DNA from 2 places in the Bradyrhizobium sp. UFLA06-24 genome. Region 2 is predicted to be linked to the other one. Evidence: riboswitches for the same ligand, from Rfam matches in the RefSeq annotation. Region 2 holds a riboswitch; the other holds the start of a gene.
What was found. A riboswitch is a leader RNA that binds a small molecule or an ion and turns the genes downstream of it on or off. The one in region 2 is predicted to bind cobalamin.
Positions count from the first base shown of each region.

Region 1: linked by a shared signal. The riboswitch ahead of metE (5-methyltetrahydropteroyltriglutamate--homocysteine S-methyltransferase) and the one ahead of IF809_RS35820 (hypothetical protein) in region 2 are both predicted to bind cobalamin.

Region 1 covers NZ_JADFUE010000076.1:523-8,328, forward strand. Annotated here, with positions in the region: gene IF809_RS33585 (hypothetical protein) at 1-705, opposite strand, end outside; gene IF809_RS33590 (hypothetical protein) at 1,051-1,341, opposite strand; cobalamin riboswitch at 1,693-1,894, shown strand; gene metE (5-methyltetrahydropteroyltriglutamate--homocysteine S-methyltransferase) at 1,996-4,341, shown strand; gene IF809_RS33600 (hypothetical protein) at 6,371-6,577, shown strand; gene IF809_RS33605 (glycine amidinotransferase) at 7,280-7,806, shown strand, end outside.
Region 2 covers NZ_JADFUE010000098.1:8,830-15,302, forward strand. Annotated here, with positions in the region: gene IF809_RS35810 (SbcC/MukB-like Walker B domain-containing protein) at 1-1,637, opposite strand, end outside; gene IF809_RS35815 (transposase) at 2,038-2,160, shown strand; cobalamin riboswitch at 2,398-2,599, shown strand; gene IF809_RS35820 (hypothetical protein) at 2,976-3,422, shown strand; gene IF809_RS35825 (class I SAM-dependent methyltransferase) at 3,824-5,239, opposite strand; partial or broken gene IF809_RS35830 (transposase) at 5,433-5,855, opposite strand; partial or broken gene IF809_RS35835 (IS21 family transposase) at 5,919-6,097, opposite strand; gene IF809_RS35840 (glycoside hydrolase family 12 protein) at 6,179-6,473, opposite strand, start outside.

The sequences.
Region 1 (7,806 bases), on a different contig from region 2:
TAAGTCTTCCTCTTCTTTTGGCTCGGTGCGTTGGAACCAGGAGCCAGGGGGAAATTTCGCGATGCGTTTGGCAAAGGAGGATTGTGGCTCCCAATCCTGTCCTTCTCTCTTCTCGAAAGTGATGACCCCGTTGTGTGTAAAATAACGTGGTCCTTGGATACTACAATTCACCAAGAGCAGAACGCGCCACACGCCACCCTTCTCGGCCGGTTTATCATTCCGCTTCGGTAAGTAGTCCACTCCAACTGGTTCAATGATAGTGCAGCGGCCCTGCCGCAGAAGATCGCCGAGCCGGCCTTGCGGGGTAGTCACAAAGTTGAAGTTGGCCGGATCATGCAGAAAGCGAAGATTTGCGTCCCTTTCGCCATCTGCGACTTCACTGGCGATTAGGGAGAGCGCCAGGGCGCGCCAGCCCAATTCCATCGGCTTCGCATAAGTCGACGCAAGTTCAAGCGTGCCGTCGAGGGCGATCTTCCAGGCGATAACGTACTGTTCGTCCGATTTGTTGTCCCGGTGTCTGGTCCACGAAACGAAAATAAAGTCGTTTTGGCCAAGTTCAACAACGCCCCACATTTGAGGCACGAACTGTGCCACCTTCGAGACATTGGAGATAATTTGTTCTATCGTCTCACCATCTTGCGCTCGCCAAGTTGACTTCAGTCGTTCGACAAGGGGACTGTCGCTGGCCCGAATATTATTGCTCATGGCAGCCGGCCAGGCGAGGCAGATTAAAAATCCGACCACGCTAAGCCATAGCGCGGGTCTTCCAGGCATTCTCTTCATAACCCTCGGCCTATCGCGTTTCATCCAAATATCTTGTGAAGCAGGCAACCTCGAACCTGCTATGCCATCGCAAGAAGTTTACGGGGATGCACCCGCTAGCTGTCCCGCGCGAGCAGGCGCTCCCCTCTATGTCATGCGCAGCTAACTTCCCCGGCAGCGACTGCGTCAATTGGCTGAGCTGGACCTGCCCAGAGGAGGAGACTGGGCATTCCGAGGGTCTGCATTCTTCGTGCCAGGCAATAGGCGGAAAATTTCACGGAGTTTGTGTCACTCTTGTCGACTTTCCGACCTTTGCATGTTTTCGATGTTTCTGTTTGGCGTATCCGCCGCAGCTTGTGCATCCATGTCCCGCACCGGATATTTAGCAGAAGAGTTGAACGCCTCGATGCCGGATGCCTGTGGACGGAAGTGGGTTTGCCGCCATTGAGCTGTGTGGTTCGCTATCGTGCCGCCCGCGTTCGAGCTGCGTGATTGCCAAGCACCAAGCCGGCTTGATCCCAGCTCTGAAGTCTGGGTGGCACGCAAATCAACCCCTCGCCAGTTGCTAAATTTCGCCACGTGCCTTGGCCTATTCGCCGCAGATCCTTTAGTTGAGCGAAGAGCTGGCTAGCTGAGGTGCTGGGCGAACCTCTGGAAATCGCAAAGCCGCATTGAAAGCGCTCTGATATAACGTCGGTACTCCCGCCGGCAGGCTGCTTCTGTCCCTTTCATCAATTTAGCGTGCGGCTCCGCCTCAAGGCAGCTCCGATGCTTATCCGGCATCTGAGAAGGATATGTCTGATTATGACATCTCTGATGAGAGAATGTTTCTAGATGGTGAAGTCACAGAGATGCACGGTCATTCGGCTAGCGGATGTCGCAGATTAGCTTGCACATAATCTGAGAGGTTGACGGAAGAGTTCTCCTGCCGATAATCCAAGTCGTCGAGGTTCTCCGGTTCCCATTGATCCGGAGCTAAGAGGGAAGCCGGTGCAAATGCCGGCTCTGCCCCCGCAACTGTGAGCGGCGAGCCGCTGTCCGACGATGTCGCTGAAGCCTGCACGGCTTCGGGAAGGCCGGACAGCAGCGATGACCAGCAAGCCAGGAGACCGGCCCCGACAATATATTGGTCCACGGGCGGGGTGTCTCGGTGGTGCGCCAAGCAGCCGTCGCACGCGCGACTTCTCCTGCCTGCGTCCGCCATGGCCTTTGTCCCCAACAGGGGTTAACGCTATGTCTCCTCTCTCTCTTCCAGTTGCTACGCTCGGAACGCCACGCATCGGCCCAAGGCGTGAGCTCAAGCTCGCTCTAGAAAGCTACTGGGCTGGAAAGATTAGTGAACAGCAGTTGCACGAAGACGCATTCGGCCTACGCGCAGCGAACTGGGCTCGTCAAAAATCGCTCGGCGTCACGATCATTCCGTCAAACGACTTCTCGCTGTATGATCAGGTGCTCGATACAAGCGTCATGGTTGGCGCAATCCCGGAGATCTACGCCGCGAACGGAGAATCCGTTTCGCTCCAAACGTACTTCGCCATGGCCCGCGGATCGCAATGCGGCGAGCAGGATGCGAGTTGCGCCCAGAGCCCGCGGGGATCTGGCGTGCCCGCGCAGGAAATGACCAAGTGGTTCGATACCAACTACCACTACATGGTTCCTGAGTTTTACCGGGGACAGGCGTTCAGACTGTGCTCTCGCAAACCCGTCGAAGAGTATGAGGAAGCGAGGGCTCTTGGCTTTCAGACCCGCCCTGTCCTGATCGGGCCGGTCACATTTTTAAAGCTCGGCAAGAGTACCGATAGTGCGTTCCAGCCCCTCTCTCTCCTCGATGATCTGATACCCGTCTATATCGACCTTCTGCATGAATTAGCCAAACGAGGGGCAAGTTGGGTTCAGTTTGACGAGCCCTGCCTGGTCCTTGATCTGGATGAGGCGGCGCGAAATTCGTTGCTGCACGCCTATAACCGGTTCGCAAAGGAGGGACCCGCTATCAAGATCATGCTTGCGAGCTATTTCGGCGCCCTAGGCGACAATCTGGATACTGCCCTGAGCCTGCCAATTTCCGGTCTGCACGTCGATTTGGTTCGAGCGCCAGAACTATTGGATCAGATCGTTGCTGACGGCCGAAGTGATCTCGTCATGTCGCTCGGTGTCATCGACGGCCGGAATGTGTGGCGGTCGAACTTGCCGTCGCTCCGTCAGCGGCTGAAGCCCTCGATTGCGAAGCTTGGCAGGCACCGTGTACAGCTCGCTCCATCCTGCTCGCTGCTTCACGTGCCGGTCGATGTTGAACTCGAGACCGGGCTCGCGTCCGACGTCAAGAGCTGGCTTGCTTTCTCGGTTCAGAAGATGCGTGAGCTTGCGATCCTGGCGCGGGTACTCGCAGGCGACCAGAATGTTGGGCTAGCTCTTGCCGAGTCGGAATGCGCTGCGACTGCCCGCCGGACCTCGCCGAAGATCCATAATGCCAACGTCGCTGTCCGAATGAGGGCGATCGATCAGACGATGCGCCAGCGCGCCACCCCGTTTGCCCGTCGTTCCGAGATCCAAAGGGAACGCTTTGGACTACCGGCTTTTCCCACCACGACGATAGGATCGTTTCCGCAGACCACAGCGGTGCGAAATGCTCGCGCGGCGCATGCGCGAGGTGCGATGAGCGAGGAGCAATACGACAGGTTCCTCAAAGAGGAGATAGCCCGCGCCGTACGTTGGCAGGAGGACATCGGTCTTGACGTCCTCGTTCATGGCGAATTCGAGCGTAATGACATGGTGCAGTACTTCAGCGAGCAACTCGCCGGCTTCGCATTTACAAGGAATGGATGGGTTCAGTCCTATGGTTCGCGCTGCGTTAGGCCCCCGATCCTGTTTGGCGATGTAGTGCGGCCGAAGCCGATCACCGTGGAATGGTGGCGCTACGCGCAATCACTAACTAGTAAGCCGATGAAGGCGATGTTGACCGGACCGGTGACGATCCTGAACTGGTCGTTTGTTCGCGATGATATTCCTAGAAGCGAGGTCTGCCGTCAGCTTGCGCTCGCGATGCGCGATGAAGTCCGCGATCTCGAGAATGCCGGTGCGGCGATGATACAGATCGACGAAGCTGCACTTCGCGAAGGATTGCCATTGCGCCGGTCGGACTGGAAGGCATATCTCGATTGGGCCGGAGATTGCTTCCGCATCTGCTCATCGGGCGTTACCGATCAAACGCAAATCCATACACATATGTGCTACTCAGAGTTTAACGACATCATCGGTGCGATCGCTGCAATGGATGCGGATGTCATTTCAATCGAGACGTCGCGATCGAAAATGGAGCTGCTGGATGCGTTCAGGAGGTACGAATATCCAAATCAAATCGGACCGGGCGTGTACGACATTCACTCTCCGCGCGTTCCCGAGACGGACGAAATGAAGGAGCTGATCGTGCTAGCTCGGACGCGCTTGCAGGATTCTCAGCTCTGGGTCAATCCGGACTGCGGCCTAAAAACGCGCAAATGGGAGGAGGTTCGGCCTGCGCTCGCCAACATGGTCGCTGCCGCGCGCGAACTGCGCGCTGCATCCGATCCGCAAATCCGTTGATCCCGAGCTCCGGTCTGTTCTCGACAAAGCTAATTGGGTTATGGTGATTTACGCTTTCCACATTATCGAGGCTATCCTTGCCGCTGACAAAATGCCCGGTCCACTTCGTGGACCGGGGAAGGTACGGTCTCGGAGAAAAGATGGTGACGCGTTACGCTAGTTTCGTCGGCCGCGGGAGAATTGCCGGCTGCTCGATCAAGGCGACGACATTCGCCGAAAATCTGCGACCCATTCAAGCAGAAGTGCCGCAGCTCAATCATGCCATGGTACGCGGCCGTCTAGGCTGTGATTTGTCGCTCATGGGCACGTTGGCAACGGCCGCGACAGCAATGAGAAAACTAATGCTTGACGGACACCGCAAGGCACCGGCGCGGATTCGGTCCGCTCGGAGATGCCGTCAGGCTCCCTCAATCAATCCACGCTAGATAGTTTCCGAAGAGAGGACGTCAAAGGCACTCCGTACCCCAACTCACGCCAATCCATTTGGAATAACGGCTATCCGGGCCAGATACGCCAATGCGTTGGCCGCACAGCGATTTGCTCTCCGGTATTCGCGTTGATCCATCCGCCGAAGATCCGGCGGCAAGGAAAGACCACCCGGTGAATTGAATTACCCTCGATCACGGCAATCTCCAGATCCTGATCGAAGGGCGGCGCCTTTCCAAGCTGCTCCCATGTCAGATCATTAGATGCTGGGCGGTGTTCATAGCTGCGGGGTGACAAATTCAGATAACCTTGTTAACACCGCGCACATCGCTTGGGTTCTGCGCGGACGGGCCCAAGCCGATAACGTTCGGATGGCCCGCGTTCTCGATCGCGTCAGCCGCGGCGGAGGGCTATCGGCCATGCGCTGTTGTGACGAAACATGATCCGCTCGCGAACTGAAATATTTAGATCTGCGCCACGAAACGACATCTGAGCTTTGGTCGAATTGATTTGGATCAGCTCAAGGCCTCGGCCGTTGATATTTGTAGCTGTGCTGCACAAGTTAGACTGGACTCCAGCTCCAGTAATCCGGCCCGGAGCAGGGTAAATGGTCCGGCCGTCTGTCATATCACGTCCCTTGTTGGTGAGACACATCTCCTTATCCTCCGGCGTCATCGTGTTGGTTGTGTGTGGGGGGCCTCCCTCACGCGCGCATTTTCTTAACACCGTTAGATGGGCGGCATCGCTCTGAGCCCATAGCAGGGCCGTCCCGCAGGCCGATAAAGTAGATGCCGTCGCAAGTCGGCGCAATTTATCATGTGGCCGGTCATTGGCCGCCGCGCGGCTGCGGCTGCGTCTGGTAGCAGTCCTAGGAACGGCAGCGGGTACCCGGGCAAGAAAGCATCATGGGCGTCAAGCATTTCGGTCCGCCGTGCGTCTGACCTTACTAGAAGACCACTTCTATCAGAGGCAGCCGCTGCAGCATTGATGCTTGTCAAAAAGTTGTGCGCGTCCGGGATCGGAGGCTCGTGACCGCTACCAGCCGCAGACGCTCGTCGACATGTTCCGAACTCGCGCTTCAGCCAGCGCCTCGCGTTCTCTGCAACAGACCAACGCGTTGAATTGAGGTGCAACCCACGCCCATGGCTAGGACAACTTTTCGCCATTGCTCCGTGCACGCCGACGGTCAATTGATGCTTCGCCTTTCACTCGGTGGCCTTGCCGGGCGCTGATAGACCTTAAGCTCCGGCGCTGAAGTCCTGGACCGGGCTTATCGAAACGTGGGCTAGGACAAGCGTGATGAGCGGCTTCTGCAATCGCGTCTTCAGGTGGACCGCCGATGCAAGTTCGGGGTTCTTGGTGCCCAGCGATCGCTTGCGCGCATAGCCGCCGGCGCATGGCAGAAATCAGCCCGCGATAAGCCTGCACTTGCGGCAGTCGTTCACAAGACTATCGCGGACAACTCGTAAAGTTCACGGCGGACTTTCTTGGCCTATCTTCGGAGGATCAGACAGACCTCTTGGGATGCTCCTTGAGGCAAATCAAATACTCCCCGCGCGAATGGCAGAATAGTGGATAAGCAAACCACACAAAGAGAGGGGGCATGCCTTCATTTAGCGTCCGGTTTATGAAGATCGTTTGCGACGATGCCGGCGGCGAGCATCGTGCGTGCCAGGCAGCATTCAAGGTCGATGCCGCCTCGCTGAGTGCTGCTGCTCAGCAGGCGGAGACCGATTTCTGCCGGCAAAGGCGGGTCCGCGATTGGACAATCTTCGCCGATGTACTGGAGCTTCGAACACCGCCTGCATGAGCCAATCCGTCCACATCATCTTCGAGCATTCCGCGAGGACGAGCTCTCCTGAGTTGCAAGGGCGTCGCACTTTCCGGGTTTCCAAGGAAGTTTAAGGTCTTCAACTCCGGCCAATGCTCTCAGTTCACGCCCGTGACATTCACCGGCGTCCTCGCCAGTCATGGTATTCTTCGGCTATGGCATCCGGCGCGACGACGTGTTCGTGGAGCATGCCTACGACATTGTGTCCGGCTCCGCGTTTCAATCGGATGAGACTTTGCCCTTTTACAGTGACCGGCGTCCACTTCGAACCTTGGCAGCGGTGCTCCGCATCAGCCTTACTTCCGCCCGCTGCCATTCCGTGCGGTAGCCTTACTGTGGCAAACGTTCCAATTATACAATTTGAACCACGCCGGCAGCCGTATATGGAATCCCGAAGGGACGGCAAATACGTCATCCGCCGGCGAACCTGCCAGGTCAGATAGGTTGAATTCGTGGTGTAGAGCACGTATCCGGCAATGGTGTAGAGCGCATCTGACCAGCCGGCCAAGGCGGGATCATCCCAGTGGGTAGAGAACAGACGATCGCGCTGCTCCGCGTCTGTCCTCTGCGGCAGCGGGCACACAAGCTGGCACGCGGGTCCGCCATCGGATCAAGGACCGCTACCTGGACGAACTGAATGAGGACGTCGAAGGAATTGTGAACACGTTGCGGAAGCTTAACGTGACCGTGCATCGACCGATGACACTCGATGCGTCCACCGTGGAGGTTCGCACCCTTGCTTGGTTGGCCGCAGTCGTGCCGCCGCTCAATGTCCGCGACATAGCGTTAGTGGTTGGAGACGAATTGATCGAGACCCCTCCTATGCTCCGCTCACGATACTTCGAGACGCAATTTCTCAAGCCAATCTTCGCGTCCTATTTCGACCGAGGCGCGCGATGGTCAGTGATGCCGCGCCCGTTGATGACTAACCGTTCATTTGACCGCTCCTACGCCCTGTCAACGACCGGTGGTCCAACGGAACCGATCCACCATCCCGGAACACATCCCTATGACGTTGGCCTCGAGATGATGTGGGACGGTGCGCAGTGTTTGCGTGTTGGACGCGACCTCGTCGTAAATATCGCTACCAAGAATCACGCGATGCCATGTGATTGGCTTGAGCGCCATTTGCAAGGACGATTTCGGATCCACCGTGCCTACAAGCTCTGCGATAGCCATATTGATAGTATGGTCATAGCGCTTGCGCC
Region 2 (6,473 bases):
GCCTTCTCGGCAGCAATCAACTCGGCTTTGAAGACGTCAAAGCCCTTGCGATACGGATCCGCGTCAGCAATCGCCTGGCGAGCCATCTCCGTCGGGTATTCGGTGTCGATCATGACCTGGTTGCCCAAGCGGTTCACGTTGACGACCGTTTCGACGACCTCCATGAACACGTGCCGCTTCTCGTCCGGCGTGGCCAGCATGACCTGGAGACCCAAGTCCCGCATGAATTCAGAGCACTGGCCAATTGCCTTGGTATCCAAGCGATTGAAGGCCTCGTCGAAGATGGCGAGCGACAGTCCGCTCTCGCCGGTGCGCCGGTTCTGGTACGTCGCGGCCAATGAGGCGCCGATGGCGATATAGAACGGCAACTGGCCCTCGCCGCCGGATCCCGTGCCGGCGCGGCTCGTCAACGACGAGCGGATCTTACCATCGGCATCCTGGATGTAGAGCTCGAAGTTGAAATACTTGCGCGGATCCTCGATTTCCTCGGTCCGCGCGTCCGGCTTCGACAGGATCTCCTCGATCTGACGCACGGCGCGCATCATCGGAGAACTCGCATCCTCGCTACGATCCCCGAAAAGCGGCAGATTGAATTCAGGCTTTCTTGATTCCTCGACGAGCTCGATCATGTCGACGTGGGTCGGGGCCTCGAGCGCCTTGAACGAGTAGTAGTCGCGCCCGTGGAACTGGCGGTCCTTCAGGTGGCGGTTGAGCTCGTTCAGGGTGGACTTGATGCCGGTGAAGGCATCGTCGAGCCGATGGAGAAGGTCGTCCCGGAATGCCGAGGTCATCTCCGTCTCAGCGTTCCGACACTGCTCCGCGTACTGGACCAATTCATGCCCATCCAATCGGTCCTTTTCGGCGACCGCCCACTGCTCGACGGCCGACGGCGTCGCCTCCTCGGCGGTGAACGGCGGCACGAGATAGAAGTCCTGCCCGTGCTTGTTCACGGCGCCCGTCATTTCCCTCATCAGGGTGGAGCGCCGGTTGGTAGAACGGTTTTCACGGTCCGCCGTCAGCCCAGCGATGCGGTCCGACAAGGACTGAGCCGCCATTTCGGCCACCTTCGACCGGTAGTCGCTCATCTCCCTCGATTGCGGGAATCCGTCCAGCAGCTGGCGCGCGCGGGCGCGACGTGCCACCGCCAGGACTTCACGATTGTTCTTCATGTAGTCTTCATACGCGCCCTCGGCCCTGTCTTTCGCGCTGTGTGCCCGGGTCGACGCATCCTGTGTCTCGGTCTTGAGCCGGTTTGCCGTCTTGACCTCCGCGGCTAGGCGCTCCAGATCGGCAACGAGCTTGGGATCGCGATTCCGCTTGGCGTCTTCGATATTTTTGCCGATTTCCGCCAGCTTGCGATCGAAAGCAGCCAATTCCTCGCCGCATCCAAAGCAGGTCAGGCCAGAGTCGCGGATGGCCTGGAATTGCGCGAACATGGCTTCGAACAGCCGTGCCTCATCCTCCGCGCGCCGGACATCTCCCGCCGATCCAGCAAGTTGCTGGAGCAATTGCTGCCGTTCGGCCTGAAGCTGTTGGCGCATCTGCTCCTTCCGACCGTCGACTTGCGCGATTTCGAGCAATCTCTCGTCGAGATTCCCGACGAAGAAGCCTTCGACTTCGTGGTTGGTCTCGTTCACCCTGACCCTAGCCGTAAGCAGGCTGCGCGCAAGCTTCTCCCCGCGGAGTACCATGACCTCTCGAATTCCGCGCTGTTCGACGCCATCGTCGCAATGGCGTTCTGCCTTGCAGATCGCGACGCGCGGTTCAGGGTCAGCGTGAAGTACCTCGCAGGGCTAACACCGGACATGCTCAGCACGACAGGCAGGGCGATCATAGGCGGACAAGCCGGCTTCGATACACTGTGCGAACGGTTGAGACATGTAAACGGCACCCGAGCCGGCCATCACGGCCGCATCAAAGAGCTGGGACATTTGGCTGGGCTTTCGACGTCGGAGTCGCCCCTCGATCCTCAGATCAGGTCGATCTTGCTAGAGAAGATCGAAACGAACATCGCAAATGCCGTCGAGGCGGAGTCTCTTGAAACTCGCTGCCCGTGTGGTCGAGACCACGAGCCGCATTCGCCTTGCGTTCGCCGCGGCATGTCCCGAAGCCGACCTGATCCGCGGCTTGCCCGGCGCGCTGCTGCCGCTCAGTCCTTGACCGGCGGGGCGTCCGCCCCCCGTTCGCCCAACTTATCCCTCAAGCGCGTTGCAAAGTACGGGTCGTCAGGCGGTGAAAAGCCGAAGGCAATCCTGTGCGCCTCGTCAGAGCAGATGTGCGGCCACATCAATCGGACTAGAAAAACGCACTCTCACGAATAGGACGGGCTAAACTGTCACATGTTGTGTCACTCAGCACTCGATTCACGCCCCTTGCTTGACTCGGTTATGAGGGGCCTTCAGTCTGGTTATCGGTAGCGCCGAAAGGCGTATCAAGGGAATACGGTGCGTCCTCACGGACAAGGCCGAAGCTGCCCCCGCAACTGTAAGCGGCGAGCCGACGACAGTTGGGCCATTGGGTTCGTTCGTTCGAACCTGGGAAGGTGGTCGGAGGCGTCAACCCGCGAGCCAGGAAACCTTGCTGCCGGTCGTGGTCATGGACTGACGCAGGGGCGGGGTGCTCCAAGACGTTGCAAAGCCGATCGAGATCTGCCGCATTCGGGGCGAACGGCTGCCGCTCACGGCGAATGTGCGTGACGGCTTTTTGTTTCGCCCGTGGTCATCACCGTTTTCATTTCAAACGTAGTAGCCGTGCCGGCGCGAGTTTCGGCGTCAACTTCAATCCTGCTCAAACAGCGCTGGCTGTCCGGGTCAGCATTGACGCTAGGAATCGTGCTGGCCTCGATCGCCGCAGCGGGATCGGCGTCCGCACAGCCTCCGCAACTGCTCAATCCGTGATTGTCTCCTCGGCCAATCCGTGGGGCAACACCGTCACCGCGGCAGCAGCAGCGGCGCGAGCGCGTACGCCTCTGGTACGTGGCCGCGACCCGGGCGCGCGACCTGCTGATCCTGCCTAGGCACTCCGCCGACCTGTCGGACAAGTGCTGGGCAAAGCTCGTCGATTTGGGCCTGGCTGGTCTCCCGGCGATCAACCCGAACGACGTCGGCACCGCGAAGGAAAGGAACGTCACGCCGCTAGAGAACGGGCAGACCCGCGAGACCTTCGCCGCCGAGGCGACCGCTATCTTCGATGTGCGCAAGACCGTGATCTGGCGTCGCCCGAGCCGGAGCGAACTTGATCAGGTGGACGAGCCAGAAGCGAAGATCGAAAGCGGGGAAATTCCGGAAACCGGCGCTGCGGAGCCTGCTGCCGTTCTCAGAAGTTCGACGCGTGGCACCATCCTTCACAAGCTAATCGAGGAGGTGCTGACCGGAGAAGCCTGCGACGCCAGGGCGGACTTGAAACGCGGGCTGCGGAACTGATCCGGCAGATGGGGCACGAACCGGCGGAGGATCCGAAGATGGGCATCAGCGCCGTCGAACTGACCGCCACGGTGCTGCGGACGCTCGCTCTTCCGGACGTCGTGACGCCGCGACCGCGTCTCGCCCCCGAGCTCCCGTTGTTCGGAAGCCAGACTCACGAAGGCGGCAAGGTCCTGCTCTCCGGACAGGTTGACGCGATCGCGTTCGACGAGGCCGGCGCCATCGACGCGGTCGTCGATTGGAAGAGCGACGTGGCTCCGGATGCGCCGAGCATCGGCCACTACAGACAGCAGATCGCCGACTATCGGAAGCAGACGAACCTAAGCGGGACAGGTCGTCGATGTGACTTGAGCCCCCGCGGCTGCTGCTCAGGATCCAAGCGCCGTCTCTGCCGGCCTGGTCTACCTTGCCGAGCTGCGGTTGCTCACGCTTGGCTGAGATCGAATCTGAAAGTTCTCCGCAGTTTCACGGATTTCGAAATTGATCGGTCCAGGTCGCCCGTCCGGAGTTCGGGCCCACAGGTATGCGGAGCCTTCATCCAGCACGATCGACTCGACCGAGAAGCCTGCACGCTTAACCAATCCGGCGAGATCGTCCGGCGGGATGAGGCCGTAGAAGGAATGGCCCCTAAGCGAGTCCATGAGGAAGCCGTTGCCGTATGGTTGACAATTCGGGAGATTCTGCATCCTTGTAAAATCAGAATTGCGATAGAGCGTCACAAACAAGCAAGTGCCGTTTGGCTTTAGCTTAGCTCTCATCAGTTGAACGATGCCAAGTCTCACGCTTGCCGATGGGATCACAGAAAGAACGTTTATGCAGAAGCCGCGGTCGTATCTCCGGTCATGGGAGGCAAACTGACCCACGGTGAGGGCGTGGACGTGATTTGATTTGCCGACGTAATCGCGGATGGTGGTCGAACGACCGCGGATCATTTGACCCCTTGAAAGCTGCACTTCCGAATCCACCAACGCAAGTTCGCCGGTGGTTTTGGCTATTGCCCGTTCGTAACGCAGTTTGCCGCAGCCAAAGTCGAAGCTGGAATGAATTGGCTCGAGACGCGAGATCAGCTTCTTAAGATAGGCCCAACTCTGTGTTTCCGGCTTGGCTGCGTTTTCGCTCCGGACGATGATATCCTTCCCGATCTTGTACCACATCAGATGGCCGCCTCTGTGAATGCTTGGCGGTTGCCTGCACTTGCCTCGGCATTCCCGGCTATCTGTTGGATCTGGGGATCCGCCCTTCGTTCCAGCAATCCATACCGAAGATGCATAAATAGAAGCGCGGCCATCGAGGCGGTCCAAAAAATGATCAGAAACCAAGCTGCCCTGGCGAAGGCGGATAAGACCGCGAAGCCTGTGAGTATGAAGAGCCACTCCAAGGCAACCCAATATGTGCCAAGCCTCCAATGCGCTTTCGATGTCGTGCTTGTCGACGAGCGGATGTTCGCTTCGGCTGGACGCGTATTTGTAGAACGTCGCTCTCACGAGGGGATGGCGGTCGCGTTTGAGATTTGCCACCTGACGGGCCGACATCTGCGCACCCGACATGACAGCCAGAGGGAGAAGGATGTTAGCGCGGTCGAACCTCGCCCTGATATTAAATATGTCCGAAATCCGATCATGGAATCGGGTGACCCTGCTGAAGATGAGCACCAGCAAAGCAAGCGCGAAGCCGCCCACGTTCACCTCAGGAGCTTTAATAGCCGTGGCGAATTCCTTGACGCCGGGCAGATGCTCAACTCGCAAGAAAAGACCGTTAATCCAAGGATCGTACCTCACCAGGAACGAGCAGGCTAAGGTCAGCCAGAAATCCGCCAAAGCGTTCTTCTAGAGCATCTCAGAATAGTTCTTCGGCCCGAAGAAGGGCATCAGAACGCGAAGGATCGAATCCATGCCGCCCCCGAGGTTGTTAAGACCGGTCCATAAACGGCTTGATTGAGTCAGAAAAGTAGCCGACGGTCAACGGATAAGGTGATGGCCGAAGGGAGGAAACACCCTCCCTCGGACGCTTCCCGAGTCGAGTAGCGATCCCATATTCAAGGCAAAAAGCGCGCATCTGATTTATGAGGCACGTCCGTTGCGAAATCATCCTATCGCGAACACGATGCAGCGCTTGCAGGTCAATGTGTTCGGGCGACCGTATTTCGACGAAGCGCATTGTTGGTCGCGTCACTGCTTCCGCGATCGCTGCGGCATCGATGATGTCACTTTTGTTGGACTTTACATAAGGCTTGACGAATTGAGCCGGAATAATGCGGACGGTATGCCCCATCGCGGCGATCTTGCGTGCCAACCATTGCGAGCTGGCCTTCCAATTGTAGATCGTCGCTTCGGAGACCCCGTGCTTGCGAGCTAGGTCGGCCGTCTTCGCCCCGGCCTCATGCGCCTTCGACACTGCGATAATCTGCTCTTCCGTGAACCTTGCTCGCTTCATCTGTCCGTCCTTCTTCGGGGCGGACTCTGAATCCTTCTGGAGGAAATGCTCAGTGGCAGGTCACGCCAACGAAAAGAAGCGTTGGTTGCGCAGCCGCGCCAAAATCCATCGCTGCGCGACTTGCACCGCAACTTCGACCTTTGCCTTATCTTTTGGGCGCCGCGGCCGGGCTGCGAGATGGCCGTGCCGTAATGGCTTGCCATCTCGGCATAGGTTCGGTTGAGGCCGGGATCGTGGCGGTCGGGATGTGAGCGGCAAGCCAAGGCCGTCAGTCAGCGTGGCTCATTGGCATAGCGCAGCTCACCTTACCGCCCGCGCGGACTTCACTTCGAAGTCACGGACCAGTTGTTGAAATTGAAGTTCTTTCCCCCCGGGGACGAGGTAATCTCGACGCCGTATTGGACGCTACCGACGTTTATGTCGCCAAAGTACCCCTTCGACTTGATCCACTGCAGGATACTCTTGATGTCCACTGTCCCGCTGTTGGTCTTCGAAGTGCGCAGCAATGAGATGACCTTGTGACCATCGGAGCCTTCGCCTTCAAACACGTTCCAAGTCGCCCCGCCTACATTGACATTGCTGTAGACCGGAATCGCCGCACCGGAAGGGGCATAATGA